Regions from separate parts of the Mesorhizobium sp. M1078 genome, predicted to be linked through region 2. Evidence: predicted binding sites of a transcription regulator. Region 2 holds the regulator's gene; the other holds the start of a gene.

Region 1 (11,351 bases), on a different contig from region 2:
TGGATGGCGCTGTCGATCGCCTCGTTCCTGGCGATGTCGGTCGCTGGCCGCGCAACCACCGCCGAGCTCAACGTCTTCCAGGTGCTGGAACTGCGCTCGGTGATCGGCTTCTTCATTCTGTTGCCGCTGGTGACGATGAGCGGCGGATTCGCCGCAATGCGCACGCAGCGCCCGTTGGCCCATATCGCTCGCAATGTCATCCACTATACGGGCCAGGCGGCATGGCTCTATGCGCTGACGCTGATCCCGCTTGCGGTGCTCATATCGATCGAATTCACCACGCCGATCTGGACCGCGATCCTGGCGGTGGCGTTTCTTGGCGAAAGGCTCTCCCGCCCGAAAATTGCGGCGGTCGTGCTTGGCCTGATCGGCGTGGTGGTCATCGTTCGCCCCGGCGTCGGCTCCATGGATCCGGGTCACCTCGTCGTTCTCGGCGCGGCCGTGTGCTTTGGCGTATCGGTGGTGTTGGTCAAGTCGCTGACCCGCACGGACAGTGTCGTGCGCATCATCTTCTGGATGCTGATCATCCAGTCGGTGGTCGGCCTGATCCCGGCGCTTTATGAATGGCGCAACCCACCGCTCGAACTCTGGCCATGGATCCTGCTGATTGCCTTCACCGGCATGTCGTCGCATTTCTGCATGGCGCGTGCCCTCACCTATGCCGACGCTACGGTGATTTCACCGATGGATTTCCTGCGCGTGCCACTGTCGGCGCTGATCGGCTGGCTGCTCTACAGCGAACAGATCGACATCTTTACAGCCGGCGGCGCCCTGCTGATCCTGATGGGCAACCTTGCTCAACCTGCAGCGCAAGGCGCCAAAGCCGGCCGAGGTCGCGGCCTCGTAGCGGTCGGTCAATTCCCCTCATCCGGTATGTTGAGAAGATGCCCGCAGGCCTTGCAGTGCACGGCGTCCGGCTCATGCCGTTGCAGTCCGCACTGCGGACAGGGAAAGAACACCTTGGCGGGTCGAAAAATCGCCGTCGCCAGTCTGACGAACAGCGAGATGCCGATGATCATGGTGGCGATCGCGGTCAGCTTGCCGGCGATCCCCGGCAGCACGATGTCGCCGAAACCGGTCGTCGTCACCGTGGCAACGGTGAAATACAGCGCATCAATGTAGTTTTCGAGGCCGGCGCCGGTGCGGAAGAAGAAGGTGTAGACGAAGCCGGTGATGACGAACAGGAACGTCAACAGGTTGATGACCGCGTGGCTCGCCTCGCGCCAGGGCCTCAAGCCACGCATTTCGAAATGCCGCCACAGCGACCCGCTGCGCGACAGCGACCATAGCCGCAGGATGCGCAGGAACGCCAGATTTGCCAGCGCCGTCGGCATCAGCAGCGTCAAAAGGATGAAGACATCGACCCAGGATGTCGGCTGTTTCATCAGCCGCAACATGTCGTTGGAGGCTAACAGTCGGGCAATCAGGTCGGCGGCGACCAGCGCCGCGACGGTATAGTCGAGCCACAGGAATGACGGCTTGTCCTGGAGCACCGGCGTGGCAACGAAGAAGGCGATGATGGCGAGGTCGATGATGACCGCCACCAGTTGAAACCGGAACGCCGCCGGCGTGCGTCCGTGATAGAGCTTGCGCAGCCTGTCACGCAGCCGCGCCATCGCTGAGCTTTGCTGCAATCCGTCCTTCTCGGCTGCTTTCATCACCAAGTGCGTAACGGTCCCAGCCGGGGTCGTCTAGAGCATGATCCCAAAAAGTGGGTGCCGGTTTGCGGAAAAGATCATGCTCCAACAAAGGGTTAGATCATGATGAGATTTCAACCAAATCTCATCATGATCTAGTGGCCCCGGTGATCGTCAGCCCTCCACCACCTTGCCGTCCGGCCCCACGAGGCGCCAGGCCGAGGCGGTGTCGTAGACGAACCGCTCCTCCGCAATCCGGTCACCACGCCAGCGCTGCAGGGCCACCTCTTCCAGCCGGCGCACGGTGCCGGCCTTGTCGATACGGTCGAAGGTCCAGCGGATGGCGACATTGTCGCCATCGACCAGGAATGTCTGGACAGGATGGGTGTGCATCTTCTCGATCCGGTCGAGTGCTGCCTGCTCATGCGCCATCAGTGTTTCCTTGCCGCGCCGCGGGACGCCGAGATTTTCCTGCATGGTGGCATCGTCATGGTAGAAGTCGGCGATCGCCTTGACGTGGCTGCCTTCGACCACCTCCTTGAGGAAGGCTTCGACGCGTTCGCGGCTGGGCATGATTGTGCGTTCCTGTGAAGTTTCTGCTCAACGCATGTGGTTCAAAGGAAGGTCAGTTCAACCACGCCCCGCACGCTGGCCCTATCGGCTGCAATGTCAGGCCCAGAGCATTCTTAGGCCGTCATGCACTGGCCGACGTCGATGCGACTGCCGTGTATATCAGGGCAGCCTAGACGAGCTCGACTTCGACCACCCCCGGCACCGCGCGCATGGCCGACGCGATCTGCGGCGAGATGCGGTAGCGATTGGGCAATTCGATCTCGATCTCACCTTGCCCGGCCTCCTTGATCAGCACGAAGCTGACCTGGCCCTCGCCCTTCACCGCAAGCTGGCCGGCCAGCATGCCGATCGGAGCCGCATCGCGCACGAAGATGCGCAGCGCCTTCTGGATGCGGCTGGCCTCATCCTCCAGCGACTGCACCGTCTGGATGCGCAGATTGACCCCTTCGGGCCTATCCTCGGCCGAAACGGTGATCACCACCGAACGTCCAGGCTCGAGCAGATCGCGATACTGCGCCAACCCTTCCGAAAACAGCACGGCTTCATACTGGCCAGAAGTGTCGGAAAAGGCGATGACGCCCATCTTGTTGCCGGTGCGGGTCTTGCGTTCCTGCTTGGTGGTGACCGTGCCGGCCAGCCGGCCGGCGGCGGCGCCACGCTTGACCGCGGCCGAGAACTCTCCCCAGTTCTGCACCCGCATCTTCTGCAGGGCCGCCTTGTACTCGTCGAGCGGATGCGCCGAGAGATAGAAGCCGACGACCTGGAATTCGCGGTGCAGCCGGTCGGCGGCAAGCCACGGATCGGTCTGCGGCAAATTGAGCGCCTGCTGCTGCGCGCCGAGCGACGCGCCGAAAATGTCGTGCTGGCCCGAAATGGCATTCTGCTGCGCCAGCGAAGCCAGCCCCATCATCCGTTCGACGCCGGCCATCATCTGGGCGCGGTCGTGGCCGAAGCAGTCGAGCGCGCCGGCCATGATCAGGCTTTCGAAGACGCGCTTGCCGACGATCTTGGGATCGACCCTTTCACAGAAATCGGCGAGATTCTTGAACGGCTTTTCGCCGCGCATGGCGACGATGTGCTCGACCGCAGCGTCGCCGACGCCCTTGAGGGCCGCCAGCGAATAGTAAATGCGGTTCTCGCCGACCTCGAAATTGCGGAAGCTGGTCATCACCGACGGCGCCACCACCTCGATGCCGAGACGCAGCGCATCCTGGCGGAAATCGGCGAGTTTGTCGGTATTGCCCATGTCGAGCGTCATCGACGCCGCCAGGAACTCGACGGGGTAATGCGCCTTGAGATAGGCGGTCTGGTAGGACACGACGGCGTAGGCGGCCGCGTGCGATTTGTTGAAGCCGTAGTCGGCGAACTTGGCCAGAAGGTCGAAGATGAAGTCGGCCTGCGGCTTGCCGACGCCGCGTTCGACCGCACCGGTGACGAAACGCTCGCGCTGCTTGTCCATTTCGGCGCGGATCTTCTTGCCCATCGCGCGACGCAGCAGATCGGCTTCGCCGAGCGAATAGCCCGACAGTTCCTGCGCGATCTGCATCACCTGTTCCTGGTAGACGATGACGCCTTGCGTCTCCTTCACCAGATGGTCGATCTTGGGATGGATCGATGCCATCTCCTCTTCGCCATGCTTTCTGGCGTTGTAGGTCGGGATGTTCTCCATCGGGCCGGGACGGTAGAGCGCCACCAGCGCGATGATGTCCTCGATGCAGTCGGGCCGCATGCCGATCAGCGCCTTGCGCATGCCGGCACTTTCCACCTGGAACACACCGACCACTTCGCCGCGCGACAGCATGGCGTAGGTTTCAGGATCGTCGAGCGGGATCGTCGCCAGGTCGATCTCGATGCCGCGCCGGCGGATCAGCTTCACCGCCGTCTCCAGCACCGTCAGCGTCTTCAGGCCGAGGAAGTCGAATTTTACCAGCCCGGCCTGCTCGACATATTTCATGTTAAACTGGGTGACCGGCATGTCGGAGCGCGGATCGCGGTACATCGGCACCAGTTCCGACAAGGGCCGGTCGCCGATGACGATGCCGGCGGCGTGCGTCGAAGCGTGGCGGTAGAGCCCTTCCAGCTTTTGCGCCATATCGAGCAGCGTCTGCACGATCGGCTCCTTCTCGGCCTCCTCGGCAAAGCGCGGCTCGTTGGCGATGGCATCCGCCAGCTTGACCGGATTGGCGGGGTTCTGCGGCACCATTTTGGAGAGCTTGTCGACTTGGCCGTAAGGCATTTGCAGCACGCGGCCGACGTCGCGCAGCACCGCGCGCGCCTGCAGCGTACCGAAGGTGATGATCTGCCCAACCTGGTCGCGGCCATATTTCTGCTGGACGTAGCGGATGACCTCTTCGCGCCGGTCCTGGCAGAAGTCGATGTCGAAGTCGGGCATCGACACGCGGTCGGGATTGAGGAAGCGCTCGAACAGCAGCGAGAAGCGCAGCGGATCGATGTCGGTGATGGTCGTGGAATAAGCGACCAGCGATCCGGCGCCCGAGCCACGGCCCGGCCCGACCGGAATGCCTTGCGCCTTGGCCCATTTGATGAAGTCGGCGACGATCAGGAAATAGCCGGGAAACTTCATCTTCTCGATGATGGAGAGTTCGAAATCGAGCCGCTCGCGGTATTGTTCGACCGTGTAGCCGGAAGTGGGCCCATGCGCAGCCAGCCGCGCCTCCAGCCCCTCATGCGCCTGCCGGCGTAGCTCATCGGCCTCCGCTTTCAGCGCCACCTCATTGTCGGCGACATCGCCGCCGGTAAAGCGTGGCAGGATCGGATTGCGGGTCTTGGGATAATAGGAACAGCGCAGCGCGATCTCGACGGTGTTGTCGATCGCTTCCGGCAGGTCGGCGAACAGCCGCGCCATATCGGCCTGGCTGCGCAGGAAATTGTCCGATGTCAGGCGGCGGCGGTTGTCGGCGGCAACGACGGACCCTTCGGCAATGGCGATCAGCGCGTCATGCGCTTCATAGTCGTCGCGGGCGGCGAAGAACGCCTCATTGGTGGCGACCAGCGGCAGATCATGGATATAGGCAAGGTCGACCGATGATTTCTCGATAGCGCGGTCATAACCGGAAACACGGTCCAGTTCGACATAGAGCCGGTCGCCGAACAGCGCCTTGAGTGCCAAAAGCCGCGTCTCGGCAAGATCTCGGCGATCCTCCTTCAGCGCCCGGCCGATCGGGCCGCGCGGCCCGCCGCTGAGGCAGATCAGGCCATCGCTATGGCCTTCCAGCATTGCTGACGTCAGATGCACGGGCTCGCCCGGCGGCGTCTCCAGATAGACCTGGCTGACCAGCCTGACCAGGTTGCTATAGCCAACCTCGGTGGCGGCGAGCAGCACCACGGCGTTCATCTCCGGCCCGTGGCGGCGGCGGTCGCGCTGTGCGTCACTGGTCTCGCCTGAAAAGGCGAGATCGATCTGGCAGCCGATGATCGGCTGGATGCCCTCTTTCACCGCTTTCTGGGCAAATTCCAGCGCGCCGAACAGATTGTTGGTGTCGGTGACGGCGATTGCCGGGCACTCGTCCTTGACGGCATGGGCGACGACAGCGGCGACCTGCAAGGCGCCCTCGAGCAGCGAATACGCCGAATGCACGCGCAGATGGATGAACGGCCGCGCCGGCGCCTCCGGGCGCGCAGCAGCGAGCGCTGCTTCGCGCCTCAGGGGATCGCGTGGAAGTTTGTCATCCGCCATGATGTTTCAAATTGCTCGAAGGGCTTTGAGTCGATGGAGATGTATTGTCCCGGACCGGGCGATGCCAGTCCAGCACAATTGACCACCGACCACAGGCTTCCGTACCCAGCCGCACGGCTCAGAGATTGTTCGAAATTCGCTCTGGCGAGTCATATGATGGTGGTTTCGAGAACCGGAGCGCAGCGGCCATTGGTCCGTGAGCACGGAAAGCGCAGAAACCGCCTTCAGATGGCCGCCGGAGTAGAATTTCCAAACAATCTCTAGGCGAACTCCATGATCACCGCATCCACAGCCAGGCTGTCACCCGGCTTGGCGTTGAGCTTCGACACGACAAGATCGCGGTCGGCGCGCAACACGTTTTCCATCTTCATCGCCTCGACCACGGCCAGCGTCTCGCCGGCCTTGACCTCCTGCCCCTCGGCAACCGCGATCGACACGACCAGGCCCGGCATCGGGCAAAGCAGCATCTTGGACGTGTCCGGCGCCACCTTTTCCGGCATCAGCCTTTCCAGTTCAGCCGTGCGCGGCAGCATGGCGCGCGCCGTCACCGACATGCCTTTCCAGGCAATGCGCAGGCCGTTCGGCGCCGGCCTGATCTGCGCCGTGACCTTGCGGGCACCGACAGTGCCGCGCCAGATGAGGTCGCCCGGCCGCCAGTCGGACGCCACGGTCAGCGCTTTGCCGCCATCGACCGACAGATCGATTTCCATCGGAATGGAGATCATGCCCTCGATGATCGAAGCCTGGAGATAGTCGTCGCCGAGCTTCACCACCCAATCGCGCTTGAGTGCGCCCGAATGCGGCGCCAGCCGCCCGCCCAGCCGGTCGAGTCGGTCGCGGCGCAGAAGCTCGACCGCGGTGGCGATCGCCGCCAGCACTGCCTTTTCATCGCCATTGGGCACGATCGGCGCGAAGCCGTCAGGATATTCCTCGGCGATGAAGCCCGTCGATATCCGCCCCTCGCGCCAGCGCGGATGCTGCATCAGCGCCGCCAGGAACGGGATGTTGTGCTCGATGCCGTCGACGACGAAACTGTCCAGCGCTTCCGACATGGCATCGATTGCCGCCAGCCGCGTCGGCGCCCAGGTGCAGAGTTTTGCCACCATCGGATCATAGAACATCGAAATCTCGGAGCCTTCGGTGACGCCGGTGTCGTTGCGGATGACAACATCGCCGAACGCGCCCTCCTCCGGCGGCCGGTAGCGCGTCAACCGGCCGATCGAGGGCAGGAAATTGCGATAGGGATCCTCGGCATAGAGCCGGCTTTCCACCGCCCAGCCGTTTAGCGTGACGTCGCTTTGCTTGATCGCCAGCTTCTCGCCGGCGGCGACACGGATCATCTGCTCGACCAGGTCGATGCCGGTAACAAGCTCCGTCACCGGATGCTCGACCTGCAATCGTGTATTCATTTCAAGGAAATAGAAGTTCTTTTCAGCATCGACGATGAACTCCACGGTGCCGGCGCTCTGGTAGTCGACCGCCTTGGCCAGCGCCACGGCCTGCTCGCCCATGGCCTTGCGCGTCCTGGCATCGAGGAATGGCGACGGCGCCTCTTCCGCCACCTTCTGGTTCCGACGCTGGATCGAGCATTCGCGCTCGCCGAGATAGAGGGCGGTGCCATGCGCATCGGCCAGCACCTGGATTTCGATATGACGCGGATCGACGACGAACTTTTCGATGAAGACGCGGTCGTCGCCGAACGAGCTTTTGGCCTCCGAACGCGCCCGGTCAAAGCCGTCGCGCACTTCCGACTGGCTCCAGGCGATGCGCATGCCCTTGCCGCCGCCGCCGGCCGACGCCTTGATCATCACGGGATAACCGATCTCGCCGGCGATCGTTTCGGCATGGTCGCCGTTTTCGATGACGCCGAGCCAGCCTGGCACGGTCGAAACCTTGGCCGCGTTGGCGAACTTCTTCGATTCGATCTTGTCGCCCATCGCCTTGATTGCCTTGGGTTTTGGACCGATGAAGATAATGCCTTCGGCCTCCAGCGCCTCGCAGAAGGCGGCGCGTTCGGAGAGAAAACCATAACCCGGATGCACGGCCTGCGCGCCCGTCTCTTTGCAGGCGGCGATAATCTTCTCGGGCAGGAGGTAGCTCTGCGCGGCAGGCGATGGGCCGATATGCACGGCCTCCTCGGCCATTTCGACATGCACGGCGTCGCGATCGGCGTCGGAATAGACCGCGACGGTGGCAATCGCCATCCTGCGCGCCGTCTTGATGACGCGGCAAGCAATCTCGCCGCGATTGGCGATCAGGATTTTCGTGAACATCGAAGGCGTTTCCTCGGTCTTTCGTCCTTCTTATGGGCTTCGGCAGCCGGGCTCAAGCACCGCCGGCAGCGCACCCATCAAGACACTCCCTGCCCGCCAGGCCCGTGCCGAGGGGCGAAGGTTGGGCTCGCCGACGACTGGGCCAAGATTTGCGCCATATTTGGTCGCCAAATCGTGTTGAAACAGTATAAAAACCTGAAAGCCTGAAGACCAATCGCCTTGGGAGGAATTGCCTGATGAAAACCCGCGCCGCTGTCGCTGTCGCCGCCGGAAAGCCGTTGGAAATCATGGAGGTCGACCTCGACGGACCGCGCGAAGGCGAGGTGCTGGTCGAGATCAAGGCGACCGGCATCTGCCACACCGACGAGTTCACTTTGTCGGGCGCCGATCCCGAAGGTCTGTTTCCGGCAATCCTCGGCCATGAAGGCGCTGGCGTTGTCGTCGATGTCGGCAAGGGCGTCACCTCGGTCAAGAAGGGCGACCACGTCATCCCGCTCTACACGCCGGAATGCCGGCAGTGCCCGTCCTGCCTGTCGCGCAAGACCAATTTGTGCACCGCCATCCGCGCCACGCAGGGCCAGGGCCTGATGCCGGACGGCTCGTCGCGCTTCTCGATCGGCAAGGACAAGATCTTCCACTATATGGGCTGTTCGACCTTCTCCAATTTCACCGTTTTGCCCGAGATCGCCGTCGCCAAGGTCAACCCGGACGCGCCCTTCGACAAGATCTGCTACATTGGTTGCGGCGTCACCACCGGCATCGGCGCGGTCATCAACACCGCGAAGGTCGAGCAAGGCGCGACTGCTGTCGTCTTTGGTCTCGGTGGCATCGGCCTCAACGTCATCCAGGGCCTGAAACTCGCCGGCGCCGACATGATCATCGGTGTCGACCTCAACAACGACAAGAAGGCATGGGGCGAGCGCTTCGGCATGACGCATTTCGTCAATCCGAAGGAGATCGACGGCGACATCGTTCCTCACCTCGTCAACCTGACCAAGCGCGGCGCCGACCAGATCGGCGGCGCCGACTACACATTCGACTGCACCGGCAACACCAAGGTGATGCGCCAGGCGCTGGAAGCCTCGCATCGCGGCTGGGGCAAGTCGGTTATCATCGGCGTGGCCGGCGCCGGCCAGGAGATTTCGACCCGGCCGTTCCAGCTGGTCACCGGCCGCACCTGGATGGGCACCGCCTTCGGCGGCGCGCGCGGCCGCACCGACGTGCCGAAAATCGTCGACTGGTACATGGACGGCAAGATCCAGATCGACCCGATGATCACCCATTTGCTGAAGCTTGAGGACATCAACAAGGGTTTTGATCTCATGCATGAGGGCAAGTCGATCAGGAGCGTCGTCGTTTACTAAGTGCGATCAGCAAAAGTGGCGCCCGGTTTTGCGTCCGATCGCACACCAAACGGAGGAAGAACAAGCCGCCGACCGAAGGGCCAGCGACTGAAGTTGCACAGGTTCAACAAGGGAGGAAGACAATGCCTGAGAAACTGCATCCCAAAATCGACAATGGCTTGCCAAAGGAGAGCGCAAGCTTTGCCGGCGGCACGCTGGTCTGCGCCTGCACCAGCAAGCCGGTGAAGGTGACGGTCAAGGGCCAGATCGCCCACAACCATGCCTGCGGCTGCACCAAATGCTGGAAACCGGACGGCGCGGTGTTCTCGGTCGTGGCGGTCGCCGGCACTGGCGACGTCACCGTCACCGAGAATGGCGACAAGCTGAAGGTGGTCGATCCGGCAGCGTTGATCCAGCGTCATGCCTGCACCGGTTGCGGCGTCCACATGCACGGCCCGGTCGAGCGCGACCATCCGTTCAAGGGTCTGTCCTTCATCCATCCCGAGCGCTTCCAGGAAGACGGCTGGTCACCGCCGGGCTTCACCGCTTTCGTTTCGTCGATCATCGAATCCGGTGTCGACCCCAAGCGCATGGACGGCATCCGCGGCCAGTTGAAGTCGATCGGCCTCGAACCCTATGACTGTCTCAACCCCGGCCTGATGGATTACATAGCCACCTGGACGGCGAAGAAGTCGGGCGCGCTGCCGGCCTGACAGTACGAGATTTCTGGCATGGGGCCGGGTAACATGCCGGCCCCATGTCCGTTTTGGAGAGATAATGCCCGCACCCGCCATCTACGTCGACGCCGACGCCTGCCCGGTGAAAGCCGAGGTCGAGAAGGTCGCCGAGCGCCATGGCGTGGTCGTCACCTACGTCTCCAATGGCGGGCTGCGTCCGTCGCGCGATCCTATGATCCGCAACGTCGTCGTCTCTAAAAGCGCCGATGCCGCTGACGATTGGATCGTCGGGAACGCAAAACCCAACGACATCGTGATCACCGCCGACATCCCGCTTGCCGCTCGCACCGTGGCGCTCGGCGCGCATGTGCTTGGGCCAACCGGCCGGCCGTTCACGCCGGAGACCATCGGCATGGCGGTTGCAATGCGCGATTTGAAGCAGCATCTGCGCGAAACCGGCGAGAGCAAGGGCTACAATGCCAGCTTTGCGCCACAGGATCGCTCGCGTTTCCTGGGTGAGCTCGACCGTATCTTGCGGCGCGCCCTGAAATCCGTCACACCCGACCAGACGTGAAGCACCATCCGAGGTCGGGTATGGCCGACATATCGCCGAATATCCCCTTGCAGCGGCACAAGCAGTTCTTTGTGTCGCTAGCCGTCGGTCTGGTCGTATTTGCCGCGGTATTCCCTTTGATTGGATCGCTCCCCGTCTCCACGCGGCTTGCTTATTCGATCTCGATTGCCGCCGATTCCTTCTTCGTCGTCTTCATCGCGCTCGTCATCGCCAAGATGCCGCTGCTGTCCGGCCGCTATCTCAGCAAGAACGCGCGCGAACTGGACCTCCCAGTGCTGGGCATCTTTGCCATCACGCTCGGCATCGTCGCCATGGCCATCGTCCTGCTGTTCCTTTTGATCAATCACAAGGATCGCGACCCCATCGAACTCGGCTTCGCCATGCTGTCGATCCCGCTTGGCTGGTTCACCATCCATGCCATGGCCGCCCTCCACTATGCGCATGTCTACTGGATGGACGGCGACGCGATCGATACCGAAACCAAGAAGAAGATACCGGTCGGCGGCCTCGATTTTCCCGGCAGCAAACGGCCGGACGGTTGGGACTTTCTCTATTTCGCGACGGTGATCGGCATGAC
Region 2 (11,351 bases):
CTCGCTCCTAATCGATTTGATCCGCAATCCGCGCCAGGCTTTCCTCGCGGCCAAGCACGGCAAGCACGTCGAACACGCCGGGCGAGGTGCTACGGCCGGTAAGGGCCGCCCGGAGCGGTTGGGCCACGGCGCCGAGCTTGTGGCCGCCGGCCGTTGCGAACTCGCGCACCGCGGCTTCAGCCGCGGCAGCCGACCAATCGCCCGAAACAGTCTGCAAAGCGGCATGTGCGCCGCGCAGGATCGCGCGCGCGTCGGCACTGAGCAGTGCTGCCGCCTTCTCGGCGATCGGCAGCGGCCGCTCGACGAACAGGAAGGCAGCGCCATCGGCCAGTTCCACCAGCGTCTTGGCGCGCTCTTTCAGGCCCGGCAAGGCGGCCAGCAGCTGCGCCTTCCTGGCGTCGTCGAGACGGGCGGCGATAGCAGATCCGCCTTCGAGGTATGGCAGAGTGGCGACGAAAATGTCGAACAGCTCGGTATCGGCCATCTTGCGCATATGCGCGCCGTTGATTGACTCGAGCTTGGCGAAGTCGAAGCGCGCCGCACCCTTGTTGACATCGCCGATGTCGAACCACGAAATCATGTCCTTGATCGACATGATCTCGTCGTCGCCATGGCTCCAGCCGAGCCGCGCCAGATAGTTGAGCAGTGCCTCGGGCAGATAGCCCATGGCGCGATAAGCCTCGACACCGAGTGCGCCGTGCCGCTTCGACAGCTTGGCGCCGTCGGCGCCGTGGATCAGCGGGATATGCGACATCGACGGGACGTCCCAGCCCATCGCGTTGTAGATCACCGTCTGGCGCGCGGCGTTGGTCAGATGGTCGTCGCCACGGATGATGTGGGTGACGCCCATGTCATGGTCGTCGACGACGACGGCATGCATGTAGGTCGGATTGCCGTCCGAGCGCAGGATGATGAAATCGTCGAGGTCCTTGTTGGGGAAGCGCACCTCGCCCTGCACACGGTCGTGCACCACGGTTTCGCCCTCGGTCGGCGCCTTGATGCGGATGGCGCCCTTGACGCCGGGAGGCGCCTCCGAGGGGGCACGATCGCGCCACTGGCCGTTGTAGCGCGGCGGCAAGCCCTTGGCGCGTGCGGCCTCGCGCATCGCCTCGAGCTCGGCAGGCGTCTCGTAGCTGTAATAGGCCTTGCCCAGGCGCACCAGCTCCTCGGCCACCTCACGGTGGCGCGGCGCGCGCTCGAACTGCGATATGGCCTCACCGTCCCAGGAAAGGCCGAGCCAGGTCAGCCCATCCAGAATGGCCTGTGTCGCCGCCTCGTTGAAGCGTTCGCGGTCGGTGTCCTCGATGCGCAGCACCATCGTGCCGCCGGTGTGCTTGGCGTACAGCCAGTTGAACAGTGCGGTGCGCGCGCCGCCTATATGCAGATAGCCGGTGGGCGAGGGGGCAAAACGGGTGACGACCGTGTCGGACATGGAACTCTCGGGAACCTTGGAAAGCGGGGCGTGATCGCGCGGACTTTCGCGCTTTGCGCGTTCATGTAGCATAGGAGGTCTGGGGCGCAAGGGGCAGACCCGATGGCTGGACGAGGCCGGGGCACGTCGGCAATTATCGGTTGCGTCAACGGGCGCCGGAGCCTTGTAGCACAAAATCTGTTCGCACCTCCGCGCAACCTCGTTTGGCAGCAGCGTCAATGTCTGGGTTTCATTCGGCTGCAGCGTCCGTCACAGTGCCTGGAACATCGCTGCGACGGTGGTAGCCTCCTCTGACGAGCGGACATTACGGAGGCGGCACTGCGCGACTACAGCGCCGCCGTGACAGCGTTGGCTTGGTCACGCATATTGACCTTTCTGCAATCATTATCGTGAACACCGCAACTGTGTGCAGTCCGGTCTCGCCACTAAGGAAGCATGATTGAAAGAAGGACTACCGATGACCAGAAACGCTGACCATACGGAGGGTGATCCGTTCTACCATGGCACCCGGGCGGATTTGAAACCCGGGGATCTGCTGAGCGTCGGCCACCCTTCCAATTTCAGAGGTAAACCACTGTCATGGATCTATTTCACCCAGACACTGGAAGCCGCCATCTGGGGAGCAGAGCTTGCAACGGGTGACGGTCGTCAAAGGATTTACATCGTAAAGCCGACGGGGTTTTTCATGGATGACCCTAACCTGACCGATAAAAAATTTCCCGGTAATCCGACGAAATCCTACCGCTCCCGTGATCCGTTACTCATCCTGGGGGAGCTCGCTGAATGGCAGGGTCATACACCCGAACAATTGAAGGCAATGCACGATGGGCTTGCTCGCCTGAGGGCGGAGGGCCGGGATATGATTGAGGATTGAGCGTCCTTGGCGAGTCAATTCCGGCGCGGTGGACGCGACCGCACGGACTTTCGCGCTTTGCGCGTTCATGTAGCATAGGAGGTCTGGGGCGCAAGGGCAGACCCGATGGCTGGACGTGGCCGGGGGCACGAAGGCACCGTGAATTCAGCTAAAGCCTGTAGCTCCGTGCAACGCCATTTGGCAGAGACCACAGCAAGGGAATTGGTCATTGGGGGTGAGATGAGTGAAGTGTCAGAAACGCCAAGGAAGGCAAAAGGCTCGCGCTGGGTGGCCGGCGGTTGGATCGTGACGGGAATCTACGTTCTGCTTGTCGCTTGGGCGCTGGCGTCGGGAGGCTATGTTGAGTTCAAGACGCCACTTAGCCTGAATGATTTCGCGGCTGTGCTGACCGGCGTTTTCGCCCCTCCTGCGTTTCTATGGCTGGCCGTGGCCACCATGGTGCAATCGGGAGAACTCGCCCTACAGCGTGAGGAGCTACAACTTACCCGGCAGGAATTTGTCCAAAGCAGAGAGGTCGCTAAGGAGCAAGCTCTGGAGGCCAAAAATCAGGCGCACTTCATTGAAGTTCAAACTGGCATCTTTGCGAGTGACGCAGCGGATCGTCATCTCGATGCAATGCTGCAAAGCTTAGTCGAACTTTTGCTCCAGAAATTCCAAAACCCTATGGTGGTGCGAGCGTCCAACGGCGACACTCAGCAAATCAGGGGCCTCGCCTCTGGAGATGTCCACACTCTCGGCGGTATGGTCGATAGCGTGCGCGGATCGACGTCTGATCTCCGCAAGATGCTCATGGTCTACCCGGATGCCAAAGTCTACATACTTCCTGGCCCGTTGAAAGCGCTAAAAAGCACAATTGGCGAGCTAAGGGCACATATCCCGGGCGTCTCTGCTGCTAGAAGGGCGGTCCTCGCCGCCTCCAATTTTCGCGGCTTCCTTCACGACGCGGACTACATTCTCAGTGTTTCGTTCACAGGAACGTGACAACTGAGCGCCGGGTTGTCGGTGTGTTCATGCTTGAGGAGGACTTACGGCGCGCCTTGCTGCAGGACTTTCGAGAGGAGTGAAAGCGCGGTGGGTTTGATTCTAACGCACGACACACGGACTTTCGCACTTTGCGCGTTCATGTAGCATGGGAGGTCTGGGGCGCAAGGGGCAGACCCGATGGCTGGACGTGGCCGGGGCACGAAGGAAGGCGAAGGCGCCGAGGCAAGCGTCAGCGAACGCTCGCTGTTTGCCGATAGTCCCTATGCCGAGCCGCTGCCCCTCGCGCTGCCGGAGCCGCATCCCGGCGTCGCGCCTGCGCTGCCCGGTCACGCCTTGCCGGCGCAAGTCACAGCGCCCGGATCTATCGCCCGTCTGCGCAGACGGCTTCGCCGTCCGTCATGGCCCGCGCTCCGCCGCAGCCTTGCCGCGGCCGCCAACGCGGAGCTCGACCGGGGCGTCGCCTTCCTGCTGGTGCCGGTTTTCCTGGCGGCCGGCGTCATCATTTATTTCTCGCTGGCCGGCGAGCCCGGCTTTGCGCAGCCAATCGCCATTGTGGTGCTGGTGACATGTTGCGCTGTCGCCACGCGACCTCGGCCGAGGACGCATCTGTTCTGCATGGCCGCGATGCTGTGCGCGCTCGGCGTCGTCGCCGCCAAGGTCGAGACCTGGCGCGCCGGAACGCAGATGCTCGGCTCCGAGATCCAGACACGGCTGACCGGCCGCGTCGTCAGTCTCGAACAGATGGAGAGCGGGCGCATCAGGCTGACGCTTGACGTGGTTTCGACCGCTTACCCCGAGTTGCGCTACGCCCCGGAGCGGGTCAGGCTCTCGGCGCGGACCGTTCCCGCCGATATGACCGCCGGCTCCCTGATCACCGGCTATGCCAGGCTGTTGCCGCCGACCGGTCCGGTGCGGCCGGAGAGCTACGATTTCTCCTTCGACAGCTATTTCACCGGTATCGGCGGCAGCGGCTTCTTTCTCGGGAATCCGAAAACCATTGCTACGCAGGGACCGCCGCCGCTGGCCGCGCGGCTCTCCTCGGCAATCGAGAACGCGCGCGAAAACATTGCCGACCATATCAGGGGCAAGATCGGCGGCGCCGAAGGCGAGATTGCCGCGGCGTTGATTGTCGGGGTGCGCGCCGGCATCCCGGACGAGGTCAACGAAGCGATGCGGCGCACCGGCATATACCACATCATCTCCATCTCCGGCCTGCACATGGCGCTGGTTGCCGGCACCATCATGGCGTTGCTGCGTGGCGCCTTTGCGCTGTTTCCCGATTTCTCTTCGCGCCGGCCGGTGAAGAAATATGCGGCCGCGGCAGCGCTTGTCTCGATCGCCGCCTATCTCGTTATTTCAGGCGTCGTGGTTGCCGCCGAGCGCAGCTTCATCATGCTGGCGGTCATGCTTGTCGCCGTGCTGTTTGATCGCGCCGCACTCACCATGCGCAATCTGGCGATCTCCGCCATTGCCGTCATCCTGGTGTCGCCGCACGAGGTGGTCGGTCCCAGCTTCCAGATGTCGTTTGCCGCCACTGCCGCCCTTGTCGGCGCCTATGCCGGCTGGGCCGATTACCGCGCCGACAAGGTGAGAACGCCGCTGGCAAAGCGCTCCTTCGTCGGCTTCCTGTCGCGAAAATTCGCGCTGGCCATGGGCGGCCTCGCCATGACCTCGATCATCGCCGGCAGTGCAACCTTGCTGTTCGCCATCTGGCATTTTCAGCGTGTGTCGCCGCTCAGCCTGATCGCCAATCTGGCCGTGATGCCGATTGTTTCGTTGATCGTCATGCCCTTTGCCGTGCTCAGCGCACTGGCGATGCCGTTCGGCGCCGACGGGCCGCTCCTCTATGTGATGGGCAAGGGTCTGATGGCGATGATCGCTATATCGGCCTGGATTTCCGAGCGCTCGCCGGTCGACGCCGTCGGGCTGATCTCCATCCGCTCGGTGCTGTTGGTGGCGGTCGCCCTCGTCATCGCCACCATGGCCACCACCTGGCTCAGGTTGGCGGCCGTGCCTTTCGCGCTGGCCGGCCTGTTGACGGTGCCGCAGGTGCTTACGCCCGACGTGCTCATATCCGAGGATGCGCATCTGGTGGCCATGCCGATCGGTGGCGGCGAACTCGCCCTCAACCGCGAACGCTCCAACGAATTCACCACGGACAATTGGAAACGGGCGCTGCGGGCCGAAACCATTATCCCACCTGAGATTTTCGAGGCAACAGATACGCGGTTCGATCTCGATCCGCTCGATCTGCCGCCCGGCTCGCCCTTCTATTGCACCGGCGATCTCTGTATCGCCCGGCACCCTTCCGGAGCCATTGTAGCGCTTGCGAAAGACCGCAAGACGGCGCGGCCGGCCTGTGCCTTCGCGAGCCTGATCGTCATCGATGACGCCACCGCCTACAATCCGTGCCGCGACCCGCTGGTGCTGGTCGTGACTAAGAAACAGCTGGCCCGCGACGGCAGCGCCGCCGTCTTCTTCGATCCGCAATCGGCAGCGGCAGCGCCAACCATCCGCTTCGCCGTCGACAAGCCGTATCGCCCCTGGCACGAGCAACGCCGCTTCTCCCGCGAAGCGCGCGGCCTGCCGCCTTACAACCAGCGTGAAAAGTACAAACCCAAGCCGGCTCAGTAGCGCCGGATCAATCCGACAAGCTTGCCCTGCACCTTCACCCTGTCCGGTCCAAAAATGCGGGTCTCGTAGGCCGGGTTGGCGGCTTCCAGGGCGATCGAGGCGCCCTTGCGGCGGAAGCGTTTCAGGGTCGCTTCCTCATCGTCGACCAACGCCACCACGATCTCGCCGGGGCTGGCTGTGTCGGCATTGCGGATGATGACCGTGTCGCCATCGAAAATGCCGGCCTCGATCATCGAATCGCCCTTAACCTCGAGCGCGTAGTGTTCGCCGCCCATGATCATGTCGGGCGGCACCGAGATCGAATGGGTCTGATGCTGGATGGCGTCGATCGGCACGCCGGCGGCGATGCGTCCCATAACCGGGATTGAAATCGCGGAAACGGCATCGTCATTGCCGGCCGACATCGAACGCGACGGCGAGCCCGGCCTGATCTGGCGGCCGAGACCGCCTTGGCCCAACGCGCCTTGTCCCTGGCCGCCTTGCCCTTGGCCGGTTTGACCAAGACTGCCCTGAATGACGCTCGGCGAAAACTTCCTCGCCGCATTGAGGCCTGGTGCGATCGAGTCGGGTAGCCGCAGCACTTCCAGCGCGCGCGCCCGGTTCGGCAGCCGGCGAATGAAACCGCGCTCCTCAAGCGCTGTGATCAGTCGGTGGATGCCGGACTTGGAGGCGAGGTCGAGCGCTTCCTTCATCTCGTCGAAGGACGGCGGGATTCCGCTCTCCTTCAGGCGTTCATGGATGAACATCAGAAGCTCATGTTGTTTGCGCGTCAGCATCGCGGCCCCCAAGGGTTCTGAAACCAGAATCGGAAAAAACAAACCCAGAACAAACACTATCTGTTCCAGTTGTGTTCCGCAACCTTTTAAAGTTTAATGAATGTGTTGACGTTTTGTTCAGCGTAACGTTCGGCGCTGCGAGCGCCGCCTGCGCCCAGTTGCCAGCAACGGGGTGAAACGAAGACAAAGTGCCCTGCGTCGTCGGTTACGATCGCCGCTTCCCTTTCGGACGGGGCTGCGCAGCATCCGCGCCGGGTTCGCTCTGGGCATAGACCTGCAGCGTGGAGCCGATGTGAGCGGTCATCAGAGTTTTCGCACGTTCGACGTCGCGATCGAGGGCCGCTTCCATCAGGGCGGTATGGTGTTCGATCGCCACGGCGTCGCGCAGGGCCGCCACGGCCTTCCGGTGCCCATCCGTGCGGCCGGCGGCGGCGCGCAGCGTGGGGGCCAGACCCAGAAAGCGGTGATGGCGATGCAATTGGTCGGAAATCGTTGCATTGAAGCGCAGCAGCCAGCTGGATGTCGCGGCACTGAGCAGCGCCGCATGGAAGGCATCGTGTTTTTCGTACCACGCGTCGACCGCATCATCCGATGGATCGTCGAGAACAGACCCGCACCGTGAGAGACGATAGTGGGCGGCAACGACCGCGTCTTCCCACTCACGGTCGCCTTTCTCGATCGATTCCACCAGCAGGGGCAGTTCGACCACCAGCCGCGCACGCGCCAGATCCTCGAGCTCCGCCCGAGAGACGGGAGCGACCGCAAACCCGCGGTTGCTGATGGCGGTCACAAGCCGTTCCGCCTCCAGCCGCGACAGCGCTTCGCGCAACGGCGTCCAGCCGATGCCGTAGGTGTTGCGCAACGTGCTCAGCTTCAACGGCGCGGCAGGCGCCAGCCGGGTCGCAAGAATATCGCGCCTGAGCAGGCGATAGGCCACTTCCGTCTTCGAGGTCTGCTCGTCATCCAGCATCGTGATCCATCAGTCATAAACGCTCGGCGGATCATTATATATCAAAGCCTTTCAATGGGTGAATTATATATAATGTTTGACAGTTCAAGGGCGACCACTCAAGATCGCCGGCATGTTTGGGCGGCAGGCTCCGCCGCGCGCGTTTGTCCATGGAGGGGCGCCGGATCATGAGCACGACACCCGATCTCGCTACAATCGAAGCAATGGATGCCGCCGATCCGCTGCGCTCCATGCGCGAACGCTTTGTCTTGCCGCAAGGCGTAATTTATCTCGACGGCAATTCGCTGGGTGCCGCGTCACCAGCCGTCTTCAGCGAATTGCAGCAGGCCGCCACGCAGGAATGGGCGCACGACCTCATTCGCGCCTGGAACACCGCTGGCTGGTTCAACATGCCGGTGGAACTGGGAGATCAGCTCGGACGACTGATCGGCGCGGCTGACGGGCAGACGGTGGTCTGCGACACAACCTCGATCAACATCTACAAGTTGCTGCACGCCGCGCTCGGCATGCGGCCGAATCGGTCGGTCATCGTTGCCGAGGGCGACAGTTTCCCGACCGACCTCTACATGGCCGAAGGCGTCGCCTCGACCCGGCCGGGAACGCGGCTGCGGCTGGAGGGCGTCGACGCGGCCGCAATCGAGGACCTGATCGACGACAGCGTTGCCGTCATCCTGGTCAACCACGTCAACTACAAATCCGGCCAGTTGCGCGACATGGCGGCGCTGACGCGCAAGGCACATGACGCCGGCGCGCTGATCATCTGGGATCTCTGCCACACCGCCGGCGCCTTGCCGGTCGAACTCGACCGTGCCAATGCCGATTTCGCCGTCGGCTGCACCTACAAATACCTCAATGGCGGCCCGGGCTCGCCAGCCTTCATCTACGCGGCCGAGCGCCACCATGACGATGCCCACCAGCCGCTCAGCGGCTGGTGGGGCCATGCGCGGCCCTTTGCCTTCGAGCAGGGCTTTGCCGTCGGCAGCGGCATTCGCCGCTTCCTGTGCGGAACGCAGCCGGTGCTGTCGATGCGGGCGCTCAAGGGCGCGCTCGATATCTGGAACGACATCGATATGGCGGCGGTGCGCAGAAAAAGCATCGCGCTGACCGACCTGTTTATCCAGCTCGTCGAAGCCAGATGCGGCGCCTACGGGCTTGAACTGGAAAGTCCTCGCGACGGCAGCCAGCGCGGCAGCCAGGTGTCGTTCCTCCATCCGCATGGCTATCAGGTGATGCGCGCGCTGATCGAGCGCGGCGTGATCGGCGATTTCCGGGCGCCGTCGACCATCCGTTTCGGCTTCACGCCGCTCTATGTCGGATATGGCGATGTCTGGCAGGCGGTCGAAGTCCTGGAGGATATTCTGCGCACCGGCGCCTGGCAGGACGCCCGCTTCGCGGTCAAGACCGCGGTTACGTGAGAAACTAGAGCAATTTCAGGAAAAGTGTGAAGCGGTTTTCCGTCCGAAATTGCGTCAACCAAAGAGCTAGAGCATTTCGCCGTTTCCGTTAAACGGTGAAATGCTCTAGAGCCGGGTGCGGACCGTCCAGAGCTCCGGAAACAGCACGACCTCCAGCATCTTCTTCAGATAGGAGGCGCCTGAGGTGCCGCCCGTGCCGCGCTTCAAGCCGATGATGCGCTCGACCGTGGTGACGTGGTTGAAGCGCCAGCGGCGGAAATAATCCTCGAAGTCGACCAGCTTCTCGGCCAGTTCGTAGAGCATCCAGTAGCGCTGCGGGTCGCGGTAGACGGTTTGCCAGGCAGCCAGCACTTCTTCGTTCTCGACGCGCGTCTCGCGCCAGTCCGTGCGACTGGCGTCGGCGCCGATGTCGAAGCCATTGCGCGCCAAAAGCAGAAGCGCCTCGTCATAGAGCGACGGCGTGGCCAGGATGGCTTCCAGCCTGTCCGTAAGGTCGGGCCGGTGCTTGTGCGGCCCGAGCATGGCAAGGTTGCGGTTGCCGGCCATGAACTCGATAGCGCGGTACTGCCACGACTGGAAGCCCGAGGATTGGCCGAGCGCGTCGCGAAACTCGGTGTATTCGCTTGGCGTCATCGTGCGCAGCACGTCCCAGGCATTGTTGAGCTGCTCGAAGATGCGCGCGACACGCGACAGCATCTTGAAGCTCGGTTCGAGGCGGTCGGCGCGGATCGAGCGGATCGCGGCGCCGATCTCGTGGAGGGCCAGTTTCATCCACAATTCGGATGTCTGATGCTGGATGATGAACAGCATCTCGTCATGGGCAGAAGACAGCGGCGCCTGCGCATCGAGCACCTTGTCCAGCTGCAGATAGTCGCTGTAGGACATCCGCTCCTTGAACGACATCTGCGCGCCATCGGACGCCGGATCGTGCGGCTTAATCAATTGATCTTCTCCGCGCGCAACCGGAAGCGCTGGATCTTGCCGGTCTGGGTTTTGGGCAAGGCGTCGATGAACTTCACCGAACGCGGATATTTGTAGGGCGCGATCGTTGCCTTGACGTGGTCCTGCAGGCGTTTGACGGTCAATGCGTCCGGCGAAACGCCTTGCACAAGCACGATATGCGCCTCGACGATCTGGCCGCGTTCGCCGTCCTCGGCGCCGGTCACCGCGCATTCGGCGACGTCGGGATGCGAGAGCAGCGCCGCTTCGACCTCGGGGCCGGCGATGTTGTAGCCGGCGCTGACGATCATGTCGTCGGAACGCGCGGCGAAGTGGAAGAAGCCATCCTCGTCCTGCGTGAACGTATCGCCGGTGAGATTCCAGCCGTCGCGGACATAGTCCTTTTGCCTGGCATCGGCCATGTAGCGGCAGCCGGTCGGGCCGCGCACCGCCAGCCGGCCAGTAGAGCCGCGCGGCAACTCCCGCATCTCGTCATCGACGATGCGTGCCTGATAGCCGCCGACGGGTTTGCCGGTGGAGGCCGGCTTCATGTCGTCGAAGCGGTTGGAGATGAAGATATGCAGCATCTCGGTGGCGCCGATCCCATCGAGGATCGGCTTGCCGGTCTTCTCAGTCCATTCCTCGAAGACAGGCGCCGGCAGCGTCTCGCCCGCCGAAACCGCGACGCGCAGCGAGGACAAGTCAGCGCCTTGATCCATGGCCTTGAGCATGGCCCGATAGGCGGTTGGAGCGGTGAAGGAAATGGTCGCTTTGTAGGTCTCGATGATGTGGATCATGTTGGGTGGCGTCGCCTGTTCCAGCAGCGTCGCCGCGGCGCCGAAGCGCAGCGGGAAGATGGCGAGTCCGCCAAGACCGAAGGTAAAGGCAAGGGGCGGGGAGCCGACGAAGATGTCGTCGGGCGTCACCTCCAGGATTTCGCGGGCATAGGCGTCGGCGATGATCAGCAGGTCGCGGTGGAAATGCATCGTCGCCTTCGGCACGCCGGTGGTGCCGGAGGTGAAGCCGAGCAGGGCGACATCGTCGCGGCCGGTGTTGACGGCAGTGAAGGTGACCGGCTTGTCGAGGGCGGCGCGGTCGAGTTCCGCGTCATGGTTGGCCGTGCCGTCGAAGCCAATGACCTGCTTGAGATACGCACTGCCCTTGGCGCAGGCGGTCATCTCGTCCATCAGCCTTGTATCGCAAAGCGCAACCGTGATTTCCGCCTTGTCGACGATCTTGGCGAGTTCGCCGGCGCGCAGCATCGGCATGGTGTTGACGACCACCGCGCCAACCTTGGTGGCGGCCAGCCAGCAGGCGACCATGGCCG

Evidence for each region. Region 2 encodes LexA, which represses DNA repair genes until DNA is damaged. Its sites were predicted from a motif close to TGTTCNNNNTGTGTTCNG; they were not measured.
Region 1: the regulator LexA is predicted to act here: its motif matches at 6,034-6,051, upstream of dnaE (DNA polymerase III subunit alpha).

What each region holds. Positions count from the first base shown of each region.
Region 1 covers NZ_JAMYMP010000002.1:374,465-385,815, forward strand. Annotated here, with positions in the region: partial or broken gene NKH38_RS05945 (DMT family transporter) at 1-847, shown strand, start outside; gene NKH38_RS05950 (potassium channel family protein) at 855-1,658, opposite strand; gene NKH38_RS05955 (nuclear transport factor 2 family protein) at 1,812-2,210, opposite strand; gene dnaE (DNA polymerase III subunit alpha) at 2,380-5,907, opposite strand; gene NKH38_RS05965 (acetyl-CoA carboxylase biotin carboxylase subunit) at 6,168-8,180, opposite strand; gene NKH38_RS05970 (S-(hydroxymethyl)glutathione dehydrogenase/class III alcohol dehydrogenase) at 8,417-9,544, shown strand; gene gfa (S-(hydroxymethyl)glutathione synthase) at 9,667-10,236, shown strand; gene NKH38_RS05980 (YaiI/YqxD family protein) at 10,301-10,774, shown strand; gene NKH38_RS05985 (DUF1345 domain-containing protein) at 10,795-11,351, shown strand, end outside.
Region 2 covers NZ_JAMYMP010000018.1:13,130-24,480, forward strand. Annotated here, with positions in the region: gene gltX (glutamate--tRNA ligase) at 8-1,432, opposite strand; gene arr (NAD(+)--rifampin ADP-ribosyltransferase) at 1,890-2,306, shown strand; gene NKH38_RS21810 (hypothetical protein) at 2,526-3,287, shown strand; gene NKH38_RS21815 (ComEC/Rec2 family competence protein) at 3,468-5,924, shown strand; gene lexA (transcriptional repressor LexA) at 5,918-6,700, opposite strand; gene NKH38_RS21825 (GntR family transcriptional regulator) at 6,906-7,670, opposite strand; gene kynU (kynureninase) at 7,838-9,085, shown strand; gene kynA (tryptophan 2,3-dioxygenase) at 9,191-10,027, opposite strand; gene NKH38_RS21840 (AMP-binding protein) at 10,024-11,351, opposite strand, start outside.